3 regions of the Mesorhizobium sp. B2-3-11 genome follow, and region 1 is predicted to be linked to each of the others. Evidence: riboswitches for the same ligand, from Rfam matches in the RefSeq annotation. Region 1 holds a riboswitch; each other region holds the start of a gene.
The links. Region 1 has a riboswitch for cobalamin ahead of bluB (5,6-dimethylbenzimidazole synthase). Riboswitches for the same ligand answer to the same signal wherever they lie in the genome.
Positions count from the first base shown of each region.

Region 2: it holds a riboswitch for cobalamin, as region 1 does, so the genes downstream of both, FJ960_RS26680 (CbtB domain-containing protein) here and bluB (5,6-dimethylbenzimidazole synthase) in region 1, are expected to answer to the same signal.
Region 3: it holds a riboswitch for cobalamin, as region 1 does, so the genes downstream of both, FJ960_RS12340 (DUF1636 family protein) here and bluB (5,6-dimethylbenzimidazole synthase) in region 1, are expected to answer to the same signal.

Region 1 covers NZ_VFVS01000018.1:49,113-56,763, forward strand. Annotated here, with positions in the region: gene dxs (1-deoxy-D-xylulose-5-phosphate synthase) at 1-535, opposite strand, end outside; gene FJ960_RS22450 (pirin family protein) at 611-1,531, opposite strand; gene FJ960_RS22455 (DUF2277 domain-containing protein) at 1,572-1,838, opposite strand; gene FJ960_RS22460 (exodeoxyribonuclease VII small subunit) at 1,931-2,182, opposite strand; gene FJ960_RS22465 (histone deacetylase family protein) at 2,186-3,112, opposite strand; cobalamin riboswitch at 3,292-3,474, shown strand; partial or broken gene bluB (5,6-dimethylbenzimidazole synthase) at 3,646-4,155, shown strand; gene FJ960_RS22475 (hypothetical protein) at 4,320-5,303, opposite strand; gene FJ960_RS22480 (TetR/AcrR family transcriptional regulator) at 5,390-5,998, opposite strand; gene FJ960_RS22485 (MFS transporter) at 6,118-7,338, shown strand; gene ribB (3,4-dihydroxy-2-butanone-4-phosphate synthase) at 7,358-7,651, opposite strand, start outside.
Region 2 covers NZ_VFVS01000026.1:2,188-9,838, forward strand. Annotated here, with positions in the region: gene FJ960_RS26670 (MFS transporter) at 1-820, shown strand, start outside; gene FJ960_RS26675 (aromatic ring-hydroxylating dioxygenase subunit alpha) at 825-1,994, opposite strand; cobalamin riboswitch at 2,137-2,335, shown strand; gene FJ960_RS26680 (CbtB domain-containing protein) at 2,371-2,550, shown strand; gene FJ960_RS26685 (CbtA family protein) at 2,566-3,369, shown strand; gene cobU (bifunctional adenosylcobinamide kinase/adenosylcobinamide-phosphate guanylyltransferase) at 3,362-3,877, shown strand; gene cobO (cob(I)yrinic acid a,c-diamide adenosyltransferase) at 3,879-4,493, shown strand; gene cbiB (adenosylcobinamide-phosphate synthase CbiB) at 4,490-5,464, opposite strand; gene cobD (threonine-phosphate decarboxylase CobD) at 5,463-6,509, shown strand; gene FJ960_RS26710 (tyrosine phosphatase family protein) at 6,506-7,015, shown strand; gene FJ960_RS26715 (creatininase family protein) at 7,020-7,651, opposite strand, start outside.
Region 3 covers NZ_VFVS01000007.1:140,654-148,304, reverse strand. Annotated here, with positions in the region: gene FJ960_RS12350 (ABC transporter substrate-binding protein) at 1-581, opposite strand, end outside; gene FJ960_RS12345 (ABC transporter ATP-binding protein) at 628-1,416, opposite strand; gene FJ960_RS12340 (DUF1636 family protein) at 1,413-1,790, opposite strand; cobalamin riboswitch at 1,916-2,124, opposite strand; gene FJ960_RS12335 (LacI family DNA-binding transcriptional regulator) at 2,187-3,212, opposite strand; gene FJ960_RS12330 (Gfo/Idh/MocA family oxidoreductase) at 3,407-4,438, shown strand; gene FJ960_RS12325 (sugar phosphate isomerase/epimerase) at 4,435-5,343, shown strand; gene FJ960_RS12320 (substrate-binding domain-containing protein) at 5,441-6,448, shown strand; gene FJ960_RS12315 (ATP-binding cassette domain-containing protein) at 6,535-7,332, shown strand; gene FJ960_RS12310 (ABC transporter permease) at 7,329-7,651, shown strand, end outside.

The sequences.
Region 1 (7,651 bases):
CATCGAGCGCGCCGGCATTGTTCATCGCCTCATAGGCCATGCCGGCCGACATTGCGCCATCGCCGATGACTGAAATGACATTGTTGCGGCCGCCTGAAAGGTCGCGGGCGGCGGCCATGCCGAGACCAGCCGATATGGACGTCGAGGAGTGGGCGGCGCCGAACGGGTCATACTCGCTCTCGGCTCGGCGGGTGAAGCCCGACAGGCCGCCTTCCTGGCGCAAGGTGCGGATGCGGTCCCGGCGTCCGGTCAGGATCTTGTGCGGATAGGCCTGATGGCCGACATCCCAGATCAGCCGGTCATCGGGTGTGTTGAAGACATAATGCAGCGCCACCGTCAGTTCGACCACGCCAAGGCCGGCACCAAGGTGGCCGCCGGTGTGGGAGACAGCATCGACCAGTTCGGCGCGCAGCTCGGACGCCAGTTGCGGCAATTCGCTCTCGGCCAGCGTGCGCAGGTCGGCCGGGACGCGAACCTTGTCGAGAAGCGGCGTATGCGGCGTTGCGTTCACGTTGGGCCCAGACTCTCTTTTCATCGGCGGGATAGGCCGCCGGCCGGCGAAAGTAAATGCGTGTCGGTGACGCGGACGGTCAGCCCCTCACCGCTCCGCTCAGCCTTCCGGCAGCGGAATGAACTCTTTCTCATCGCCAGGAACGATATCGAAGCGGCCGGTCTTCCATTCCTGCTTGGCCTGCTCGATGCGCTCCTTCGACGAAGAGACGAAATTCCACCAGATGTAGCGCTTCGAACCGAGCGAGGCGCCGCCGAACAGCATGAAATGCGCACCGGTTTGCGACGATATGACGATCTCGTCGCCGGGCCGGAACACCAGCAGCCGTTCGGCCGGAAAGACGTCGCCCGAAATCGAGACTTCGCCCTCCAGCGTGTAGATGGCGCGCTCTTCCGCATCGGCCGGGATTTTGACGCTGGCACCGAGCCCCAGCCGCAAATCGGCGTAGAGCGTGTCGGAATCTGCCCGCACCGGGGACCGCAATCCTTGGAAGTCACCGATGACGACGCGGCCGCTGACGCCTTCGGCATCGATCTCTGGAAGCCGCAGCGCCGCTGTGTTCTCGAACACCGGTGCAACCTCTTCCTTGCCGTCCGGCAGAGCCAGCCAGGTCTGCAGGCCGGAGATCGACATCGGCGCGCCGCGCAATTCCTGCGGCGTGCGCTCGGAGTGGACGATGCCGCGGCCCGCGGTCATCAGGTTCACGTCGCCGGGTTCGATCACCATTTCGGTGCCGAGCGAATCGCGATGTCTGATCTTGCCATCGAACAGATAGGTCACGGTCGACAGGCCGATATGCGGGTGGGGACGGACATCGAGCGCCTGGCCGGTGCGCATGATCGCGGGGCCCATGCGATCGAAGAAAATGAATGGCCCGACCAGCCTTCTCTTGGCGGTCGGCAAGGCGCGGCGCACCTCGAAGCCGCCAATATCCTTGGCGTTGGGGATGACCATCAGTTCGATCTGGTCGCTGGCGAAGGCATCGCCGGCCTCAGGGTCTTTCCCCGGGAAGAAGCTCATGAACTCTCCTGGTCAGCGCTCGGTGGCCGCTTTGGACATGTCAGGCGAACCGGATCGCCGCCTTTGCTCTCAGTTTGGCTGCCACCTCTTCGCGACTGCGCGGATGCTGGTGGGTTTCGAGGGAATCAAGCAATTCGCGTGCGGATGCCGCGATGGCTTCGACCGCATGATCGAACGCATGCTGGTTCTGTTTCGACGGTCGCGTCGTTCCGCTGAGCTTGCGGACAAACTGGAGTGCCGCGTCGCGGACTTCGTCATTGGTTGCCGGCGGATCAAAATTGAACAGGGTCTTGATGTTTCTGCACATCGCTTCCGTATCTCCTCTTGTCCGTTTCAATCGGGACGAGTTGTATCCTCAATCATGATCGTGTTCAAAAGTCGGTAAGCCTGCTCCGGACCTCAGTCCGCGTCGAGCGGCTCGGTTCCAACCGGCTTGCCGTCGCGCGACAGCCTGATCTTCTCGACCTTGTCCTCAGCGGCCTTCAGTAACCGGTCGCAATGCACCTTCAGCGCCTCGCCGCGTTCGTAGATCCGGATCGACTGGTCGAGCGGCACGTCGCCACGCTCCAGATCATCGACGATCTTCTCCAGCGCGTCGAGTGCCTGCTCGAAGCTCATCGCCTTGACGTCTTCGTTGATCTCACCAGTCATCATTCATCCTTTCATCAGTCGCCCGACATGGGCGCCGACCGAAAATGCCAATCCCTGCAGATCGTAGCCGCCCTCGAGCACGCTGACGAGCCGGTTGCCGCTATGGCGTGCGGCGCGCTGCATCAGTTGGCCGGTCGCCCAGTCGAAATCGTCCTCGGTAAGATTGATCTCCGCCAGCGGGTCGCGATGGTGCGCGTCGAAGCCGGCCGAAATGATGATCAGGTCGGGCGCGAAATTGTCGAGTGCCGGCAGCACGCGCGACAGGAAAGCATCGCGAAACACCTCGCTGCCGGTCTGCGGCGCCAGCGGCGCGTTGACGATGTTGCCGGCGCCGGTCTCGTTCTTCGCGCCGGTGCCGGGATAGAGCGGCATCTGGTGCGTCGAGCAATAGAGCACCGAGGGATCGTCCCAAAAAATATCCTGCGTGCCGTTGCCATGGTGCACGTCCCAATCGACGACGGCGACACGCTCCGCGCCATGCTTCTTCTGCGCATAGCGGGCAGCGATAGCCGCAGTGTTGAAGAAGCAGAAGCCCATGGCCGTGTTCTTTTCAGCATGATGGCCAGGCGGCCGGGCGGCGACGAAGACATTGTCGGCGCGGCCCGCAAAGACGTCGTCGACGGCGGCATTGGCGGCGCCGATCGCGGTGATCACCGCCTGCCAGCTCTTCGGGCTGGCGGTGGTGTCGGCGTCGATGCGGGCGAGGCCTTCAGCGGGAATGGCGGCGCGCACGCGCGCGACGAAATCGGCGGGATGCGCATAGAGGATGGTCGCCTCGTCGCCTTGCGGTGCCTCGGCGCGGTCAAGCGCGGCAAAAGCTTCGTCGTCGAGCACGCGCGCGATGGCGCGCAAGCGGTCGGGCCGCTCGGGGTGACCTGGCGGGGTGATGTGTTCGAGGAAGATCGGGTGCGTGTAGAGACGAGTGGCCATGTCCCCCTATCTAGTGCCCCGGCGCCGTGATGGCCATGCGTTGCGGCTTGATCGCTGGGGAAAATCACGGCTGCGTCCATTCATGTCGCTGCGGGCATTGGCGTCGCCGGCGCTTCGGCGTAAGGTCGCCGCCACTGCCTGGTGCCCGCCGGTCTGTTTGTTTTAGCCGCATTCTGCGACGCCAAGTGATTCCACTTGGCTGCAAATGCTCTGGCGGGAGAATCGGGAACACGGTTTGATACCGTGGCGTGCCCAACGCTGTGAGGGGGACCGCGCCGGTAAGTGCCACTGTCGATGACGGGAAGGCACCGGACGCGGGTTGATCCCGAGCCAGAAGACCGGCCTGGCAGGCATCGTCATCCGCATGGTCAGGCGGATGGCATCAGAACGACGTGCGCCCTCCTGGACGCACAAAGTACGCTCTGAGAATTTGAACTGCTGCAATCGCAAGGGGACAAGCGATGCCGGAAGCTATGACCGCTCCAACGGCCAATGGATTTGATCAGATCGCGCGCGACGCGGTTTACCGCGCCATGTTCACGCGACGCGACGTCCGCAGCCATTTTACATCGGAAGCGATCGACGACGAGGTGCTGGCGCGGCTGCTGCTTGCCGCCCATCACGCGCCATCGGTCGGCTTCATGCAGCCTTGGAATTTCATCGTCATTCGCGATGCCGCGCGACGGGCGAAGGTGCGCGACCTGTTCCTTGCCGCGCGCGAACAGGAACTGCCGGCAATCGAGGCGGACCGGCGGGCGCTCTACCGCAAGCTCAAGCTCGAAGGCATTTGCGAAAGTGCGCTCAACATCTGTATCACCTGCGACCACGAGCGCTCGAAAGGCTCGCCGCTGGGACGTTGGCACAATCCGGAAATGGATCTCTACAGTACGGTCTGCGCGGTACAGAATTTCTGGCTCGCGGCACGCGCCGAGGGCGTTGGCGTCGGCTGGGTCAGCATCATCGAGGCGCAAGCGCTGAAAAGCCTGCTGTCCATCCCCGACCACGTGACGCCGATCGCCTATCTCTGCGTCGGCCGTGTCTCGGAGTTTGCGCCGAAACCGGACCTCGAAACGCACGGGTGGGGCCGACGGCTGCCGCTGCCCGAACTGATCATGAGCGAGACTTTTTGCGGCCAGGGAGAAGCCTCGCTCAAATCTGCGGTGGCCCGCCTCAACACCGTCGCCGCTGCGCCGGCAAACCCCGCCGATCAGCGTGTCGCGCCGGCCGTGCCCCAGCGCGAACCGTCGAAGGTGGAGAGCGCCTTGCGCTTGAGTTCCCGGAACTTCGACGAGGCATCGGCCAGCCTGGCGTCCCAGGCGGCATCGGGCACCTGACCCTCGATGGTCTTGAAATAGACCTGCATCAGGCACGCGATGGCGAAAGGTTCGATGAACGCCGCCTTGAAGGCCCAGGCAAAGACAATGGCCAGAACGAAGGCCCAGCCGGCGAGCTGTCCGGGCATGACGTAAAGAATGGCGGCCGCCGGAGCCAGCATCAGCAGGAAGATGACGAAGGAGACCCCCCACATGATCAACGCCAGCCAGACTGCGTTCTTGACCATGATCTTGCCGTTCTGGGCGTAGAGCACGACGCCTTGCCGTGCGGTCTCGAAGGGTGAGGACGAATTGATGCGGATGTTGTAGCCGAGAATGATCTCGTCGACATAGGTCAGCGACAGGCGGATCACCGTGTTGAGGAACGAGACCAGGCCGCTCAGGCCCGGAATGGGCAGGAAAGCCGCAATGCCGCCCAGCAGGCCGGTGATGGCACGGATGGCGCCCTTGACCAGCTGGTCGACGACGAAAAGGATGTTCGCTTCGGCAAAACGCTCGGTCACAACCTCTTTCGCGTAGGCGATCTGGTTCTGGCCGTCGGGTATGTCATGGCCGTCGATCAGATGCACCATGACGGCGATATGGCCTGCCTTGACGACGTAGAGGATGTATTCGCGGATCCAGTAGACGGCGATCGAGACGAGGCCGAAGCCAACAATCCCGCCCCACATGGCAAAGGACAACGGCCCATCGGGATCGGTGGAGATATGGCCGACGCCATACCCGACCGAGGCGCCCGCGCCGGTGGCCATGATATAGGCCAGCGTGATGCCGAAATAGACGATCATGCGAAAGACGATGAAAGGCCAGGTCCGCATCATGATGGACACCGACCTGCCGATATCGAAATCCCACATGCCCCGAATCCCCCAGAGGTGGCTGTGGAGGATGCTCCCAAACCGTCTATTGTCAATTGCGAGCGGTGGCGGAGCCCGATTGCAGGTCAGTTTGGCCGCGCTTCCGGGTTCTCGAGCAGGCCTTCGAGCAATTGCTTGAACGCTGCCACCACCTTCCTCGACGTCGCTTCGGGATCGTTCGAATTGGCGATCCGCTGCGCGGCCTGGCTGCTCGCCCCGTTGATCAGCCGCGCCGCGGTCTCGGGATCGAGGCCCGGCACGACCACCCCCTCCTCTTGCAGCGCGGTCAGATGATCGGTCATTGAACCGACGCAGGCATTGGCATTCGACCACTGTGCCGGATCGCCCAGCACGGCCGGACCGTCCCGGAACATGATGCGCTGGATTTCCGGCTCCAGCGCCATTTCGATGTAGGTCGTGCATTCGTCGACGAAATGCTGCCAGCGGGTCGGCGCCCTCGACGCGACCTCATTCACCCGCGCGGCCATTTCCGCATCGATTTGCGCGATAACCGCCTGCAGCAGTCCCTTCTTATCGCCGAAGTGATGATAGAGGGCGCCGCGCGTCAGTCCGGCCGATGCGGTGAAATCGTCCATCGACGCTTCGGCATAACCGATGGTGCCAAAGGCTTGGCGCGCCGCGGCGATCAGCTTGGCACGCGTCTCGGCGATCATCTCCCTGCGGGGTCGGTGCATGCTCTGGCCTTATCTACATACGCTCCGTATGCCAATTGACATACGCGACGTATGGTCTATTTAACACTTATACGTCTCGTATATAATTGTCGAATCGCCCCTTGTCGAGGAACAGGATCATGCAAAACCCCTACTCGGAAATCTTTCGCGCTCCTGGCGCCAGGGGCTTTGCCGCCGCCGGCTTCATGGCGCGCCTGCCGATCGCCATGGCGCCGATCGGCATCGTGGCGATGCTGTCGCAGACGCGTGGCGAATACTGGCTGGCGGGTGCGGTTTCGGCGACATTCGCCTTGGCCAATGCTTTCCTAGCGCCGCAAATATCGAGGTTGGTCGACCGCCTCGGCCAGACGCGGGTTGTCGTCCCCACAACCATCATCTCCGTGCTCGCATTCGCGGCCCTGATCGCATCGGCCAACCAGGACTGGCCGATATGGACGCTATTCGTGTCGGCATTGCTGGCCGCGGCGATGCCAAGCATGCCGGCCATGGTACGCGCGCGCTGGACCGAGATTTTCCGGGGCCGGCCCGAGATGAACACCGCCTTCGCCTTCGAGTCGGCGGCCGACGAACTGGTCTACATCGCCGGCGCATCGCTGTCGGTTGGTCTCAGCGCCGCGCTATTCCCGGAAGCGGGCGTGCTCGTCAGCACGCTGTTCCTGGCCCTGGGCTCAATAGCCTTCATCCTGCAGCGTTCGACCGAACCGCAGGTGCGATCGGTGGACCATGGCTCAACCGGCTCGGCTATCCGCCTGGGGCCGGTTCAAATCATCACCTTCGCAATGATCTTCATCGGCGCAACCTTCGCGACGACGGAAGTGAGCACGGTGGCAATCACCAAGGAACTCGGCCAGCCAGGCGCCGCAAGTCTCGTCATCGGCGTCTATGCGCTGGGCTCCTTCGTGCTCGGCATCATCATCGGCGCGCTCAACCTGAAAGCACCGCTGCAGCGCCAGCTCGCCATCGCGGTCGCATTGGTCGCGCTCGGCACACTGCTGCCGCTTACCGCCAGCACCGTGCCCGTGCTCGCGCTGACTGTCTTCATCAGCGGCGTGGCGATCTCGCCGACCTTCATCACCGCCTTCGGCCTGATCGAACGGCATGTGCCTGAGACGATGCTGACCGAAGGCATCACCTGGGTGACCACCGGCATCGGCATCGGCATGGCGCTCGGTTCGTTCGCTGCCGGCGCCGTGGTGGATGCGTTCGGCGCCCAGAACGGGTTCTGGGTTTCGGTGGCATCAGGCGTTATCGCACTGGTCACGGTGCTGCTCGGCCAGCGCAGCTTCGCCACCCATGAATGCGAGTTGGAAGGATGCGAGGCGGCAATCCCGGCCGAGTGACAGCCAGGATTTCTTGAGCTCAGATAATCTCGGTCTTGGCGATGTGGATGCCAAACCCTTCGAGACCGACATAATGGCGTTCGCGCGAGGCGATCAGGTTGATGGAGGAAATGCCGAGATCCTTCAGGATCTGCGCACCAAGGCCGATCTCGCGCCATTCGCTCTCGCGCCGGCGCGCCTCTTCATGATCCTCGCGATCGCCCGGCGCCGGCCGGTTGCGCTCCTGGTGGGCGACGCCGACCGAGCCCTCGCGCAGATAGACGATGACACCGCGCTTGCGCTCGCCCATCGCCTTCATGATGCCATCGAGGCG
Region 2 (7,651 bases), on a different contig from region 1:
CTACATCATGGACCACATCCGCAAGACCGACTTCATGCAGGCCGAATCGCTGCGCATGGCGTGGTCGATGGTTGCCTGGACGGGCGGGCCGACGCTTGGCATTTTCCTTTATGCGCATTTCGGCATCTATGCCGCGCATGGCGCGGTGGCGGTTTTCGCCATGGCTTTGCTAGCGCTGTTCTGGACCTACCGGCTGGGCGACAACCCGTCGATCCGCCCGGGCAAGACGCGGCCGGCAAATCCGCTCGCCAACATCGGCCGCTTCGTGGCGCAGCCAAGGCTCAGGCTCGCCTGGCTGATCGCCTTCGGCCGGTCGTGCTTCTGGACGACGTTCTTCGTCTATGGACCGCTGTTCATGGTGATCACCGGCGAGGGTGAACTGGCGGGCGGCCTGCTGGTCTCGGCCGGCAATGCGCTGCTGTTCATGGCGATCTTCTGGGGCAAGGCAGGAAAACGCTTTGGCGGCCGACGCACCATGACGTTTGCCTATTTCGCCATGTCGGCGTCGCTGCTGGCGGCGGGCACGGTCGGAGCGGCAGAGCCGTTGCTGACCGGCGCCTTCCTGTTGTGCGGCGCTTTCTTCACCATCGCGCTCGACGCGCTGGGCTCGACCGCCTTCATGCGCTCGGTGCGCTTCTATGAACGCGCGCAGATGGCGGCGGTCTACCGCACCTATCTCGACTTTTCCGAATTGACGCCGCCGCTGGTCTATTCGGTGGTGCTGGCCTTCTTCGGATTGGGATCGGTGTTCGTCACGCTCGGCCTGCTGGCGGCGTTTTGTGGCCTCATGACCTGGCGCTACCTGCCTAAATCCCTCTAAAAAATCAGAGCGAAAGCTCAGCATGGCGCTCGCGCACCCAATTGTGGAAGCGGTGCAGCTCATATTCCTCGGGCATCAGCACGCCGGCTGTATGACGCATCGAGCGCAGGCCCTTCTGGTTGACCTCGCAGATCGCGGCATCCTCCTCCAGCACCTGTGTGCCGAAGGCGACGATGTTGTCGATATCGGTGGCGGCGAGCGCCTCGGGCGAGAACAGCCATTCGGCGGTCAATTCGGTCTGTTCGGGACCGAGCGGCACCAGCCGCACGGTCCTGACATAGTCGACATGGCCGACGATGAACATCGAGGGCAGGCTGGTGGCGTAGGTCTGGCCGGCGGTGCGTTCCGCCTGCGTCAAGCCGGGGAAAACCGGCCCATGCGTCTGCCCATCACGCGACCATGTTTCAGCCCCGGCGCGCAGGCCGCCGGAGAATTCCGGCGCATCATTGTCTGCATGGCGCGTCCATTCGGGATCGTCATGCCGGCTCATCAGGCCGCGGCCATAGATCGGCACCAGCCGCGACAGGTCCTTGTGGACGCCCGGGCAGTGCAGGCACTCGTTGAAGTTTTCCCAGAAAATCTTCCAGTTGCAGTTCATCACCTTGCGCAGCACATGGCCTGACACCAGCGTGTCCAGCGGCCAGTTGCCGAGGTCGCCGGAGGCCGGGTCGAAGGATGACTGCACTGAGCCGGCGGCATCTTCAGCAAGATTGACGAAGACGAAGCCCCGCCGCACCGAGAGTACAACGCGGTAAAGCGGGTGGTCGGCCTCGTCGAAGCCGTCAGGCAGCGATTTCGACGGTACACGCACCAGATCGCCACGCAGCGAATAGGACCAGGCATGGTACGGGCAGGTGATCAGCCGCGCCTTCAGGCGTCCTTCGCTTTCCTGGCAAAGCTGCGAACCGCGATGCCGGCACGTGTTGTGGAAGGCATGCAACTCGCCGGCGTCGTCGCGCAGCACAAGGATTTCCTGCGTACCGACGCGGAAGGTGCGGAATGCCAAAGGCTGGGCAAGGTCGGTCTCGCGGCAGACGAGCAGCCAATTTCTGTACCAGATGGCATCGAGATCACGCTGATAGTTCTCCTGGTCCCAATAGGCCGATGACGGCAGCGTCGGCTCGGTTCGGGTCAGGCCGTTATAGGGCTCGCGCTCGCTGGCATTGGGCTGCATGGCTGGCTTCCTGTGAGGGTTGCGAGCCGACACCCGACTAGAAAATTTGTCAATCAGGACGGGATGGAGCGGCTTCGCCGATACGACGCTCCTGCGCTGGCGACTGTCGGAATTTGGTTTGCCGCGCGCGGCAAATTTCCCTATAGTCACCAACGTCGTCGGTTCCTTTTTGGAGCCAAGAGGGAATGCGGTGCGGACAGGAATTCCTGTCCAATGCCGTGGCTGCCCCCGCAACTGTGTGCGGTAGTCCTCTCCATATGCCACTGAGGGTTTTCCTCGGGAAGGTGGGGAAGGGCGCTTATCCGCGAGCCAGGAGACCTGCCGGCGACAGGAAACTGACTTCGATGCCCTCGGGTGGAGGGCGAAAGGACAAGACATGACTACCGCTTCCGTCTCCCTCGGCGCCTCCGTCTCCTCGCAGTCGCGCTTCATGCAGCTCGCGCTCGCGGCGCTGCTCGGCATGTTCGTCGTCGGCTTTGTCGGTTTCTCGCATATCGATGCGGTCCACAATGCCGCCCACGACTATCGCCACTCGATGGCGTTTCCCTGCCACTAACGAGGATCTGACATCATGAATCTGTTTCGCAACGTCGTGTTCGTCGCGGCGATCGCGGGGCTCGTGGCGGGTGTCGTTCTCGCCTGCATGCAGGCCTATGCGACAGTGCCGCTGATCCTCAAGGCGGAAGTCTACGAACAGGCCGGCGGCGGCCATCACCATGACCACGCGGCTGCACCGGCGGCGAGCAACGATGCGGTGAGCACGGTCGCGCCCGCTGGGAATGCGATGAGTTCTGCCGCGCCAGCACCCGCCGAAGTCACGGCACCGGCGGAGGAAGATGAAGGCTGGGCGCCGGCCGACGGTGTCGAGCGTTTTGCCTTCAGCGTGGTTGCCAATATCGTCACCGGCATCGGTTTCGCGCTGGTCCTGGTCGCGATTTCCGAGTTTGCCGGCGGCGTCGGCAATTGGCGCCAGGGCGTATTCTGGGGGCTGGCCGGCTTTGCCGTGTTCACGCTGGCACCAGGCCTCGGCCTGCAGCCGGAACTGCCGGCGATGCCGGCGGCCGATCTGCTTGCGCGCCAGATCTGGTGGACGGCAACGGCCGCGGCGACCGCTATCGGCCTTGGCCTGATCGTGTTTCGCAGATCGCTGCCATTGACCATCTTCGCCGTCTTGCTGATCGTCGTCCCGCATATCGTCGGCGCGCCGCAGCCCGACAGTTTCGAGACGCCTATCCCGGAAGGCCTGCACCATCAGTTCGTGGTGGCGGTGACGGTGACCAATCTGGTGTTCTGGCTGGTGCTCGGCGCGGTCGTGGGCGTGGTGCGCAGGCGCTTCACCGGCACGGCGACCAGCTTGCGCGACAGCTTTGCCTGACCGCGGCAAGCTGACTTTCATCATCGGTGGCGCGCGCTCCGGAAAGAGCGCGCACGCCGAAACCCTGGTGACGGCATTCCCCCCGCCATGGGCGTATGTCGCCACGGCGCAAACCTATGACGATGAGATGCGCGAGCGCATCGCGGTGCACCGCTCGCGGCGCGGTGAGGGCTGGTCGACCATCGATGCGTCAATCGACCTTGCCGAAGCGCTGGAGGCCTTGCCGGATGATCGGCCGGTGCTTGTCGACTGCCTGACGCTATGGCTGACCAATCACATGCTGGCCGATTACGACGTCGAGGCGGAGTGCCGACGGCTCGCCGACGTGCTGTCGCGGCCGCGCGGACCGTGGTTCGTGGTGTCGAACGAGGTCGGGCAAGGCATCGTGCCCGACAATGCGCTGGCGCGGCGTTTTCGCGACGACGCCGGCCGGCTCAACCAGCGGGTCGCCGCGGTTGCCGACACGGTGCTGCTGATGGTGGCGGGGCTACCGCTCAAGGTGAAGTGAAATGACCGATATCGACGACAAGGATGAAGAGCGCCATCGCGCCAAGATGGCCAAGCGCAAGGCGGTGCAGGACGCCGAGGTTGCGAGCAAGACGGTCGAGAAGGGGTTGCTGATCGTCAACACCGGTCCCGGCAAGGGCAAGACCACGGCCGCCTTCGGGCTGGCGCTGCGGATGCTCGGCCACGGCAAGCGCGTCGGCGTCGTGCAATTCATCAAGGGCAAATGGCACACCGGCGAGAAGGATGCGTTTGCCGCCTTCGGCGACCGCGTGGTCTGGCATGCTATGGGCGAGGGTTTCACCTGGGAGACGCAGGACCTGAAGCGCGATATCGCCGCCGCCGAAGCCGCCTGGGCCAAGGCGCTGGAATTGATCGACGATCCCTCGATCAGCCTTGTCGTGCTCGACGAGCTCAACATTGCGTTGCGCTACGACTATCTCGATCTCGACAAGGTGGTTGCGGCGCTGAAGGGCCGGCGCGAGGGTCTGCATGTCGTCATCACCGGCCGCAACGCCAAGCCAGCGCTGGTCGAGGCTGCCGATCTGGTCACCGAGATGGGCGTCACCAAGCATCATTTCTCGGCGGGCGTGAAAGCTCAGCAGGGCATCGAGTTTTAAAAAACCAGAACAGCGATCACCGCGACCAGGCCGAACAAGCCAATCAGCAGGAAATCAGCGACACGGTAGAGTTGCAGCGCGCGCCTTATATCGCCGCTGTCGACATCGCTGCGGCCGCCTTCGCCCATGAAGATGTCGTCGACCATGACACCGCCATAGCTGCGTGGTCCGGCAAGCGCGAGCCCAAGCGCGCCGGCCATGGCCGCTTCGGGCCAGCCGGCATTGGGCGAGCGGTGTTTTTTCGCGTCGCGCCGTACCGCTTGCCAGCCGCAGTGGGGGTCGGCGCCCTCGACCAAGAAGGAAGCGAGCACGATCAGCAGCGCCGTCAGCCGCGATGCCGGCAGGTTGATCCAATCGTCGAAGCGCGCCGCCGCCCAGCCGAACGCCTCGTGGCGCGGGGTGTGGTGGCCGATCATCGAATCGGCGGTGTTGGCCGCCTTGTAGGCGGCGCCGCCGGCCAGCCCGCCAACGCCGGTCCAGAAGGCGGGGGCGACGATGCCATCGGAAAAATTCTCCGCCAGGCTTTCGATCGCCGCACGGCAGACGCCTGCCCGGTCCAGCGTTTCGGGATCGCGGCCGACGATCCGCGAGACGGCGGCGCGGCCCATGTCGAGGCCTCCACTGTCGAGCGCGTCGGCGACGGCTTCGACATGTTCATGCAGGCTCTTCTGCGACAGAAGCGATGTTGCCAGAAGGACGGCAATGATCCATCCCAAGGGGACGAACCAGAGCAGAACGAGCTGCACGCAAAGACCTGTCAGCGCCGGCACCAGCACGATGACCAAAAGCGCCTGGACACCACGTTGACGACGCAGTGCGTCGGGATCAGTGGCGCGGTTGAGCCTCAAGTCGAGAAAGGATATCAGCCTGCCGAACCACGTCACCGGATGGCCGATGGCGCGAAACAGCCAGTCGGGATAACCAAGGGCGAATTCGACAACCAATGACAGGAAAGCGATCAGGACAGACATGAAGCTTCTTGAAGGAGCGGTGGACCATGGTGGAAGTCTTGGCCGGGCAAGGGCGCTTTTCCCCAATGCCGTGCTGCCTTTCGTCGACCTCTCGACCGGTATCAATCCGCACTCCTACCCGCTTTTCGACCTGCCCGCCACCTCCCTGTGGCGGTTGCCGGAGGCCGCGCGTGGGCGCGAACTGATAGAGATCGCGGCCAACACCTATGGCGCGCCTTCCGCGGGAAACGTGGTGGCGGCGCCCGGGACCCAAATCCTGCTGCCGCGCGTGGCCTCGCTGGTGAGGCCCGGCAAGGCGATGGTGCTGTGGCCGACCTATGCCGAACACGCCCGGGCGGCGGCGATTGCCGGGCATGAGGTGGTCGAGGTCAGCGATTTCGCGGCGCTGGCGGACGCTGACCTCGCCATCATCGTCAATCCGAACAATCCGGATGGGCGCATCATCGAGCGCGACCGGCTGCTGATGCTGGCTGACGGACTTCGCGCCAAGGGCGGGCTGCTGGTCGTCGACGAGGCGTTCATGGATGTCGGTCCACGCGAACACAGCCTCGCCGCCGACGTCGGCCAGGCCGGCATTGTCGTGCTGCGTTCCTTTGGCAAGTTCTTTGGTCTGGCCGGCCTGCGGCTTGGGTTCGCACTTGCCGATGCGACGACGGCTGAACGGTTGCACATGCAACTCGGGCCGTGGGCCGTCGCCGGACCGGCGCTGGAATACGGCATTCGCGCGCTCGCCGATCTCGGCTGGCAAGATGCGATGCGGGCGTCGCTGGTGGATGAGGTGGTGCGGGTTGATGCGCTGTTTGGCCGGTTCGGCGTTCGCGTCGCGGGCGGCACCATATTGTTCCGCTATCTCAGCCTGCCCGATGCCGGCGGCCTGTTTTCCGCGCTTGGCGAGAGTGGCATCCTGCTCCGGCATTTCTCTGACCGGCCGCATGCCCTGCGCGCCGGCCTGCCGGCAAACGAGGAGGAATGGCGCAGGCTTGAATCCGCCCTTGCCGAATGGGCGTCGCGGCGTGAGGATCGGTCGAAAGGTTCGAAACAATGATCCATGTCTGCTCGCTGGCGAAGATCGAGGAAACCGTTGCCAGGACCGGCGCCGACCGCATGCTGTCGCTGCTTGCCGCCGGAACGGACGTAATTCGCCCAGCCTCGATCCCCCGGGAAAACCATCTGCATCTGGTCATGCACGACATCGCCGTGGCGCAAGAGGGGATGACCATGCCGGGCGAGGAGCATGTGCGCGACCTGCTCGATTTCGCGCGCCGCTGGGACCGCGCAAAGCCGATGATCGTGCACTGCTATGCCGGCATCAGCCGCTCGACCGCCTCGGCCTATATCATCGCCGCGGCTTTGGCGCCGAAACGCGACGAGGTGGAACTGGCGCAGACGCTGCGCGCGCTGTCGCCTTCGGCGACGCCCAATCCACGGCTGATCGCTGTGGCCGACACGCTGCTCGAGCGCAATGGCCGCATGATCGAGGCGATCGAAGCGATCGGGCGCGGCGCCGACGCCTTCGAAGGCACGCCGTTCGCACTCAAGATCGATATTTAGGCGGCTACTTCAGCCACTCGGCGAGCTTGGCCTTGCGCACGTCCCGCACCAGGCTGATGAAGCCATCGGCCTGATATTCCGCCGTCAATCGGCCTTTCTCTGCCGTTGCAATGCTGGCGTCGCCGACCACGCCGTTTGCGTTGAGATCGCTGGCGATCCAGGCGAAGGCATGCGTGCCGGTCTGGCGCAGAAGCGCGAATTCCTTCTCCGCGTCGGCGACGTTGGAAACGAAACTGTCGGCCTTGCTCATGTCGACGAGGTCCGGCCGGAAATGCAGCATCAGCGAAGTCTCGACATCGCCGCCATGGATGCCGTGGCGGTCCTCAAGTTCGGTGTACATGCCGGCCGGACGGCCAAAGCGCTGCCAACTGGTCTTCACCGCCAGCATCTTTTCGCGCACGCGCAGTTCGCGCGTGACGATACCCATGATCTCTTCATTGCCGCCATGGGAATTGACGACGATGAGCTTGCGCACGCCGGCGCGCGCTATCGACAGGCCAAGCTCGGTCCACGCCTCGATCAGCGTCGTTGCCGGCAGGGTCAATGTGCCCGGCGCGTGCAGATGCTCGTTCGACTTGCCCACCCCCTGGACCGGCAGGATGCGGATGTCGAGATCGTCGGGCAGGCGTGAAATCA
Region 3 (7,651 bases), on a different contig from region 1:
CGTGTTCCCTTGGCGATGCCGACCCTGGCGATGATATCGGCGAGTTGCGCCTTCCAGCCGGAGACAAGCTTCTCTGCTTCTGCTTCCTTGCCGAAGATCTTGCCCAGCTTTTCGACGTCGCCATAGAGCAGGTCCATGGAGGCGGCCGGGCGGCTCCTGTCGAGATGGACGCAGCTTTCGGTCAGCACCAGCGTCTTGATGCCGTGCGGAGCGAGCGTGTCGGGGGTCACGTCGCCGCCTGGCTTCATGCCGTAGTACCAGCCTGCGAAGAAGAAGTCGGGCTCGACGGCGAGGAGATTCTCCAGCGTCGGATATTTCGGTGCCAGTTCGGGAATGGAACCCTGCTCTGCCTTGAAGTCAGGGCCGACTTTATACCATCCGGTGATACCGGTCAGGCCGACAATCGACGGCTGCAGCTTCAGCGCGAAGACCATCTCGGCCATGTTGAGATCATGGATGACGGCGCGCTTTGGCGGCGCGTCGAAGGTCAGCGGCTTGCCGCAGCTGTCGACGGTCACGGGGAAGGCAAAGGCCGTCGAGGCCAGCAACGAGAAGACTAGGGACAGGGCGAGGCGTTTCACGGACTTTGCTCCTTGGTTGAACCGTGTCGGATAAGGATGGATTTGGTCAGGACGGCGGTGCGGCGCGGTTCGGAAGCTCGAACACCGTCAGTTCGCGGTCCTCGGTGGGATGGCGCAGGCGAAACACGTCGATGCCGAAAATCTCGCGGATCAGCTGTTGCGTCAGCGCCTCGTGCGGCGGCGCCAGCGCATGCAGCCGGGCCTCGTTCATCACCGCCACCTTGGTGGCGAAGGGTGCCACCAGCGTCAGATCGTGCAGCACCGCGATCACGGTCATGCCGAAGCCGGCCACCAGTTCGAGCAGTTCCGCGCGGGCGCGCGGATCGAGGTGGTTGGTCGGCTCGTCGAGGAACAGGATTTTGGGCTTCTGCGCGATGGCGCGTGCAAGCTGGGCGCGTTGGCGTTCGCCACCAGACAGCGAGCCGATAGTCCGGTCGAGCAGCGGCAACAGGCCGGTCCGCCGCAGCGCATCCACGACAATGTCGCGTTCCTCGCCGCGGCGCCTCAGGCCGGCATGCGGGACGCGGCCAAGCTCGACATAATCGATCACCGCCAGCCGTGGGTCCGGCTGGTCTGTCTGGCCCACGACGGCGATATGCAGGGCCCGTTCGGCGGGTGAAATCCTGTCCAGGCGTCGCCCGCCAAGCTTCACCTCCCCCGAGCTTGGCCTGAGCATGCCGGACAACATGCGCAGCAGCGTGGTCTTGCCGGCGCCGTTGGGGCCAATGATGGCGAGGCGGTCGCCTGACGTCACCGACAGGCTGACCGCATGGATCAAATGCCGGCCATTCGCCATCGCGCCCAAGTCGCGCGCATCGAGAAGCGGCGCTGTCACCGATTGCCATCCGCCAGCTTGCCGGGTCCCGGGATGCGAGCCAGCGTCTTGCCGGCCAGGCGCGGCGGACGTTGTCCGGAATTGCACCAGCCGTCGGGAAGCGAGGCGTAGAGCCTGGCAAACCGCACGAGATCGGCAGCGTCTGCCTGCGCGTCGATCGACCCGAAGAGATAGGCGGCCTTGCCTTCCGCCTGGAAAGCCGCCGCCAGGGGACGTGCGCAACCCGCCATGCAAGCCACGCCCTCGACCGTGAAACCAAGCGCCACGTCAGGCTGGGCCGAGAGGCGGGAGCGCAACTCGGTGCACAAACCTTCGCCCGACCTGGCGCCGGTCGGCACGTCGCGGCAAAGGGTGCACACGATGATCTGGTGCATAGGCCCGGGGTGAATACGATCGATTGCGCCGTCCAACTTCCCGTCACTTTCAAAACTGGCGACGGAAGGATGTTGGTCGACCGGCCGACAAGACCGATTTCCACGTTTCCTCCCGGCACACCCCGTCCGGTCAACTCAGTGATGGCAGGTCTCCTGGCTCACGGGTCTCTGCGCAATCCTGCCTTCCCAGCCTTGCCGGCCAGTGGCGTTCCGGATCTTGCTCGCCGCTTACAGTTGCGGGGGCAGCCGCGGCCTCGACCCCAAATCGGATCTCACCGCGTTCCCTTTTCACCCCCCGCCTTTCGGCTCGGGGACCATCACGAGTCGCAGCCTAGGCCGCGCGCGGCGGCGAGGCAAGGCGATCGTTTGTTCTGCTATAACATAACCAACAAATGGTCAATCGCTGTCGCGGGCGATCAGTTCCAGCGGCCAGACCTCCCTGATGGTCTCTGGCCCGGCGGCCCCCGCAAAAGCCGGCAGCGACGCCAGCAGCATTTCGGCGAGCCGCCGTCCCATCGGCTGCAGCGCCGGGCGGAAAGCAGTCAGCGCCGGCGAGAAGTAGCGGCAGAGCGGCGTATCGACGATCACGGTCACCGCCATGTCGTGACCGGGCTTGATGCCCATCTCGGCCAGCGCCTTGCAGCCGCCAAGCGCCATTGCGTCATTGTTGAAGATAATGGCGGTCGGCGGGTCCTTGCGGCGCATCACGTGCGGTGTCACTTCGTAGCCACCGGCCTCATTGATGAAGCCGTCGGCAATCAGGCCGGGATCGACGGCGATGCCATGCCGGCGCAAGGCCTTGCGGTAGCCGTCGAGGAACAGATAGCCGAAATTCAGATCGAGCGATGGGCGGATGGCGGCGATTCGGCGATGGCCGCGTGCCACCAGCCGATCGACCGCGTCGGCGCCTGCTTTTTCGAAATCGAGATCGAGCGAGGGGTAGGCCTTGTCGCCGGAGCGGCTGCGGCCGAGCGTGGCGAAGGGGAAGCCGGCCTGGGTCAGATAGTCGATGCGCTCATCCTCGCGCCGCGTCCAGGCCAGCACAACCGCGTCGGCACGGCGCGTCTCGACGACACGCCGCAGGCGCTCCTGCTGATAGTCGCCCGGCGCGCCCATCACCACGATGAGATCCAGCCCGCTTTCGGCGAGCCGGCCCTGCAATCCAGTCAGGAACGGAATGAAGAAAGGCTCGCCGTATTCCTGGTCGCCCGGATGCGGCTGCAGCATGAAGGCGATCGAGTGGGTAGCGCCTTGCCTGAGACTGCGACCGGACTGGTTCGGCGAATAGTTGAGAGCCCTGGCCGCCTCGAGAACGCGCTGGCGTGTGTCGGCATTGACGTCGGCGCGGCCGTTGAGGGCGCGCGACACCGTGCCGATCGAAATGTTCAGGTGACGGGCAAGGTCGTGAATGCTGGACGCCAAGTGACTGTTCTCCCCCTTGCTTGGCTAGCACCGGTGGCCGCCCGGGCCAAGGCGCAACGACGATTTTCATGGGCGGCCGATTGACATTCTACGCCTTCGGGTGTGTTGTCGTAAACGTTTACGGAAAAACGTTTACGGTCACGCCGTGAACGCCGGGACGATCGGCCTGGAGGGGCCGAGAGGAGGAGCGCTGGATGATCGACGCCGTACTGGTCGGCTGCGGAGCGATGAGCAAGGCCTGGCTCGATGCCGCGCGGCAAATCGACGGGCTCGCCATTGTCGGCCTTGTCGATCTCGATGCCGACAGAGCAAAGGCCAGGGCTCGCGAATACGACCTTGGTAGTGCCGTCATCGGCACCAGTCTCGACGCCGTGCTTGACCAGACCCGACCGCAAGCGGTCTTCGATGTGGTGGTTCCCGCCGCCCGGCGCGACGTTGCGTTTTCCGCCTTTGCCCATCATTGCCATCTGCTGACGGAAAAGCCGCTCGCCGATAGCCCGGAGAATGCCCGCGCCATCGTCGAGGCCGCCCGCCAGGCCGGGCGCATCCATGCCGTCGTCCAAAACCGCCGCTATGTCGCCGATGTCAGGCGCATCCGGAGATTTCTGGACTCCGGCGCCATCGGCAAGCCGACCAGCATCCACGCCGACTTTTTCGTCGCACCACATTTCGGCGGTTTTCGCGAGGAGATGGCCCATGTGCTGCTGCTCGACATGGCGATCCACACATTCGACGCCGCCCGTTACATGGTCAATGGCGAGCCGGCCGGCGTCCATTGCCAGGAATGGGAACCGGCCAATTCCTGGTACCGACAGGGCTCGTCGGCCAGCGCGGTCTTCGATCTCGGCGGCGGCAAGGTCTTCACCTATGCGGGCAGTTGGTGCGCGGTCGGCTTCCGCACCAGTTGGGAGGGCAGCTGGCGCATCGTCGCCGAGCGCGGCAGCCTGATCTGGGACGGCCATGAAGGGTTGAAGGCGGAAATGGTAGTGCCGGGCCGCGACGGCATGTTCGACAAAATTCAGCCAATCGAGGTGCCCGCGCTCGATCCCGCCGACCGCGTCGACGGCCATCTCGGTATCATCAGGGATTTCATGCGCGCCATCGAGACCGGCACCGAGCCGGAAACGCGCGGCGCCGACAATATCAAGAGTCTGGCCATGGTCTTTGGAGCCATCGAGAGCGCCGAAACCGGACGCCGCGTGATGATCGCAAAGGAAGCACAATGATGGCAAACCCGCTCCTCGACATCAGGATCGGCACCATGGTGCGGGCCAATCTCGACGACCCGGCCGCCTATATCAAGGCAATCCTGCCGCTCGGCTTCGAGAGCATCCAGCCCTTCTTCTGGCAGACACTGGGCGGCAAGGACCTGCCCCGGCTGGCGGGCCAGATCCGCGAGGCGATCGGCGATGCCGATGTCACGGTATCGTCGCTCGGCGTGTTCGGCAATCCGCTGGAGGGCGGCGATGTCGACCGTGGCGTGCTCCAGGCCTGGGAGACGGTCATCGACAATGCGCATTTGTTCGGCGCCTCGATGGTCTGCGGCTTTACCGGCCGGCTCCGCGGCAAGCCGCTGACAGACAGCCTGCCGCGCTTTCGCGAGGTGTGGGGGCCGCTGGCCAGGCGCGCCGCCGACAAGGGCGTTCGCATCGCCTTCGAGAACTGTGCGATGGACGGCAACTGGGCTGCTGGTGACTGGAACATCGCCCACAATCCGGACGCCTGGGAGCTGATGTTCAACGAGTTGCCTGACGACAATCTCGGCCTCGAATGGGAGCCTTGCCACCAGCTCGTCTATCTGATCGATCCGATGCCGCAGATCCGCAAATGGGCGCCACGCATCTTCCACGTCCATGGCAAGGACGCGACGGTGCGCTGGGACGTCATTCGCGAGCACGGCGTGTTCGGCCGTCTGCCGTTCGTACAGATGCGCACGCCAGGCTTCGGCGACAGTGACTGGACGCGGGTGATCAGCGAATTGCGGCTGGCCGGATACAAGGGAGCGATCGACATCGAAGGCTGGCACGACCCGGTCTATCGCGGCGACCTCGAGATCACGGGGCAGGCACGCGCGCTGGAGTATCTCAAGCTATGCCGGGGAGGTGCGAGCTACCTGCCAAATCCGGCGTGAGGACCGGTCGGCGGGAGGAGCCGGCCGCAAGTGGTACTGCCAAAGCAATCGTTCAAAGGCCCCTCGGCTGACGAGGGAAACAATGGGAGGAACGTGCATGAGCATCGCGATCAGAACGACACTTCTGCGGACGACCGTGGTGGCGGCCGCCACGGCGCTTACCGCCGCAATCTCCACCTTGCCGGCGCAGGCGCTCGATGGCCAATGGTGCAAGGACGTCCACATCCGCTTCTTCGTCGGCGGCGCCGAGGGCGACGCCTTCGGCACCATCGTCTATAATGGCGCCAAGCAGGCCGCGGCCGATCTCGGGCCGAAGGTCGACTACATCTTCTCGGGCTGGGACATCGAAAAGATGGTGCAGCAATTGCGCGAGGCGGTGGCGGTAAAGCCAAACGGCATTGCCATGATGGGCCATCCCGGCGATTCTGCCATCATGCCGCTCGCTGAACAGGCGCATAAGGACGGCATCAAGATGATGTACCAGAACGTCCCCGTACCGACCGTCGTCGCGGCATTCGGCGGCGGCTATGTCGGCGCCCAGCAGGAGCAGCAGGGCCGCGCACTCGGCGCCGAAGCTTTCAAGCTGGCCAAGCTGAAGGCCGGCGACAAGGCGATCATGATCGGGCCGTTCGACAATGAGAGCCGCGGCGCGCGCGAGCGCGGCACGGTCGCGGCACTGAAGGAGGCCGGCATCGACGTGGTTCAGATCAGTTCGGCGACCGAATGGGCGGCGGATCCCAATCTCGCGATACCGGTGATCACCGCGGCTCTGTTGAACAACCCGGATGTGAAGATGGTTGGTTACCCCGGCGGACAGATGCTCGGCAATGTCCCCACCTACATGCAGGCGGCGGGGCGCAAGCCCGGCGATATCTTCAACTTCGGTTTCGACACCAGCCCGCAGATCGTCGAGGGCTTCAAGGGCGGCTGGGTGCAGCTGACGGCCGACCAACAGCCATTCCTGCAGGGCTATCTGCCGATCCTCAGCCTGTGCCAGCAGGTGGTGCTGGGTCTGGCGCCGATGAATGTCGACACCGGCGCCGGTTTCGTCACGCCCGAAAATTACGAGATCGTCGCAGAACTCGCCAAGCAGGCGCTGCGCTGACCTCCCAAGCCGTCGGCCGGGATCAGGCCCCGGCCGGGGGGACCGCTGGCGAGAAAGCTGGTGCGAGACAATCAAGCGAGGATCCGATGGCCGAACGTCTCATAGAACTGCGCGACATCGCTAAGTCCTACGGCCACGTCTATGCATTGGGCGGGGTCAATCTCAGCGTCGACCGCGGCGAGGTGGTCGGCCTCATCGGCGACAACGGCGCCGGCAAGTCGACGCTGATCAAGATCCTCTCCGGCGTGGTCCAGCCGACCAGCGGAGAGATCCTCATCCGCGGCAAGCCGGTGACCGGATGGAGTGCGGCACGTTCGCGCGAGGCCGGCATCGAAACGGTGTTCCAGGACCGGGCGCTGGCGGTGCAGCAGACGATCGTGCGCAACATCTTCATGGGCCGCGAACTCACCGGTTTTCTTGGCTGGCTGAAGGTCAGCAAGGAAATCGAGGAGGCGAGTCGGCTGATGCGCGAGATCGGCTTCACCTCGAAAGTATTCACGCCGCACTCGATCGTCGGCCAGCTATCGGGCGGCGAGCGCCAGGGCGTGGCCATCGCGCGCGCCATCTACAAGCAGGCTGAACTGATCGTCCTCGACGAGCCGACCACGGCGCTGTCTCTGACCGAGACCGCCAAGGTCTTCCATTTCGTGCGCCAGGTGCGGGCGAGCGGCCGCTCGATCCTGTTTATCGGCCACAACATCCATCATGTCTTCGACATCGCCGATCGCTTCGTGGTGCTGGACCGCGGCAAGGTCGCGCTCACCGCCGACCGGAGCGAGGTCAAGTCGGCCGAAGACCTCATCAATTTCATGGAAGACGTCGCGCATCCGGGCGGGTTGGCCGGACTGCACGACACCGGCGACGCGGAGCAGAGAGCACGATGAGCAAGACCATGGAGCCCGATCTGCACGAGCCGGCGGCCGGCATTTCCCGCCAAGGCAGTTCCCAGAACGAGTGGAAGCACCCGTCCGATCACTGGATGCGCGGCTTCATCCTTGACAACCGTGCATCGCTTGGCACGCTCGGCGTGTTCATCGTCATGATGGCGGTGTTCATGATCGCCAACCCGACCGTCTTCACCACCTGGTATCTCTACAGCTCCGTACTGACGACGCTGCCGGTGGCGCTTTTCGTGGTGGTACCGCTGGTCTTTGTCGTCACCTGCGGGGAGATCGACCTGTCGTTTCCCGCGACGATGGGTTT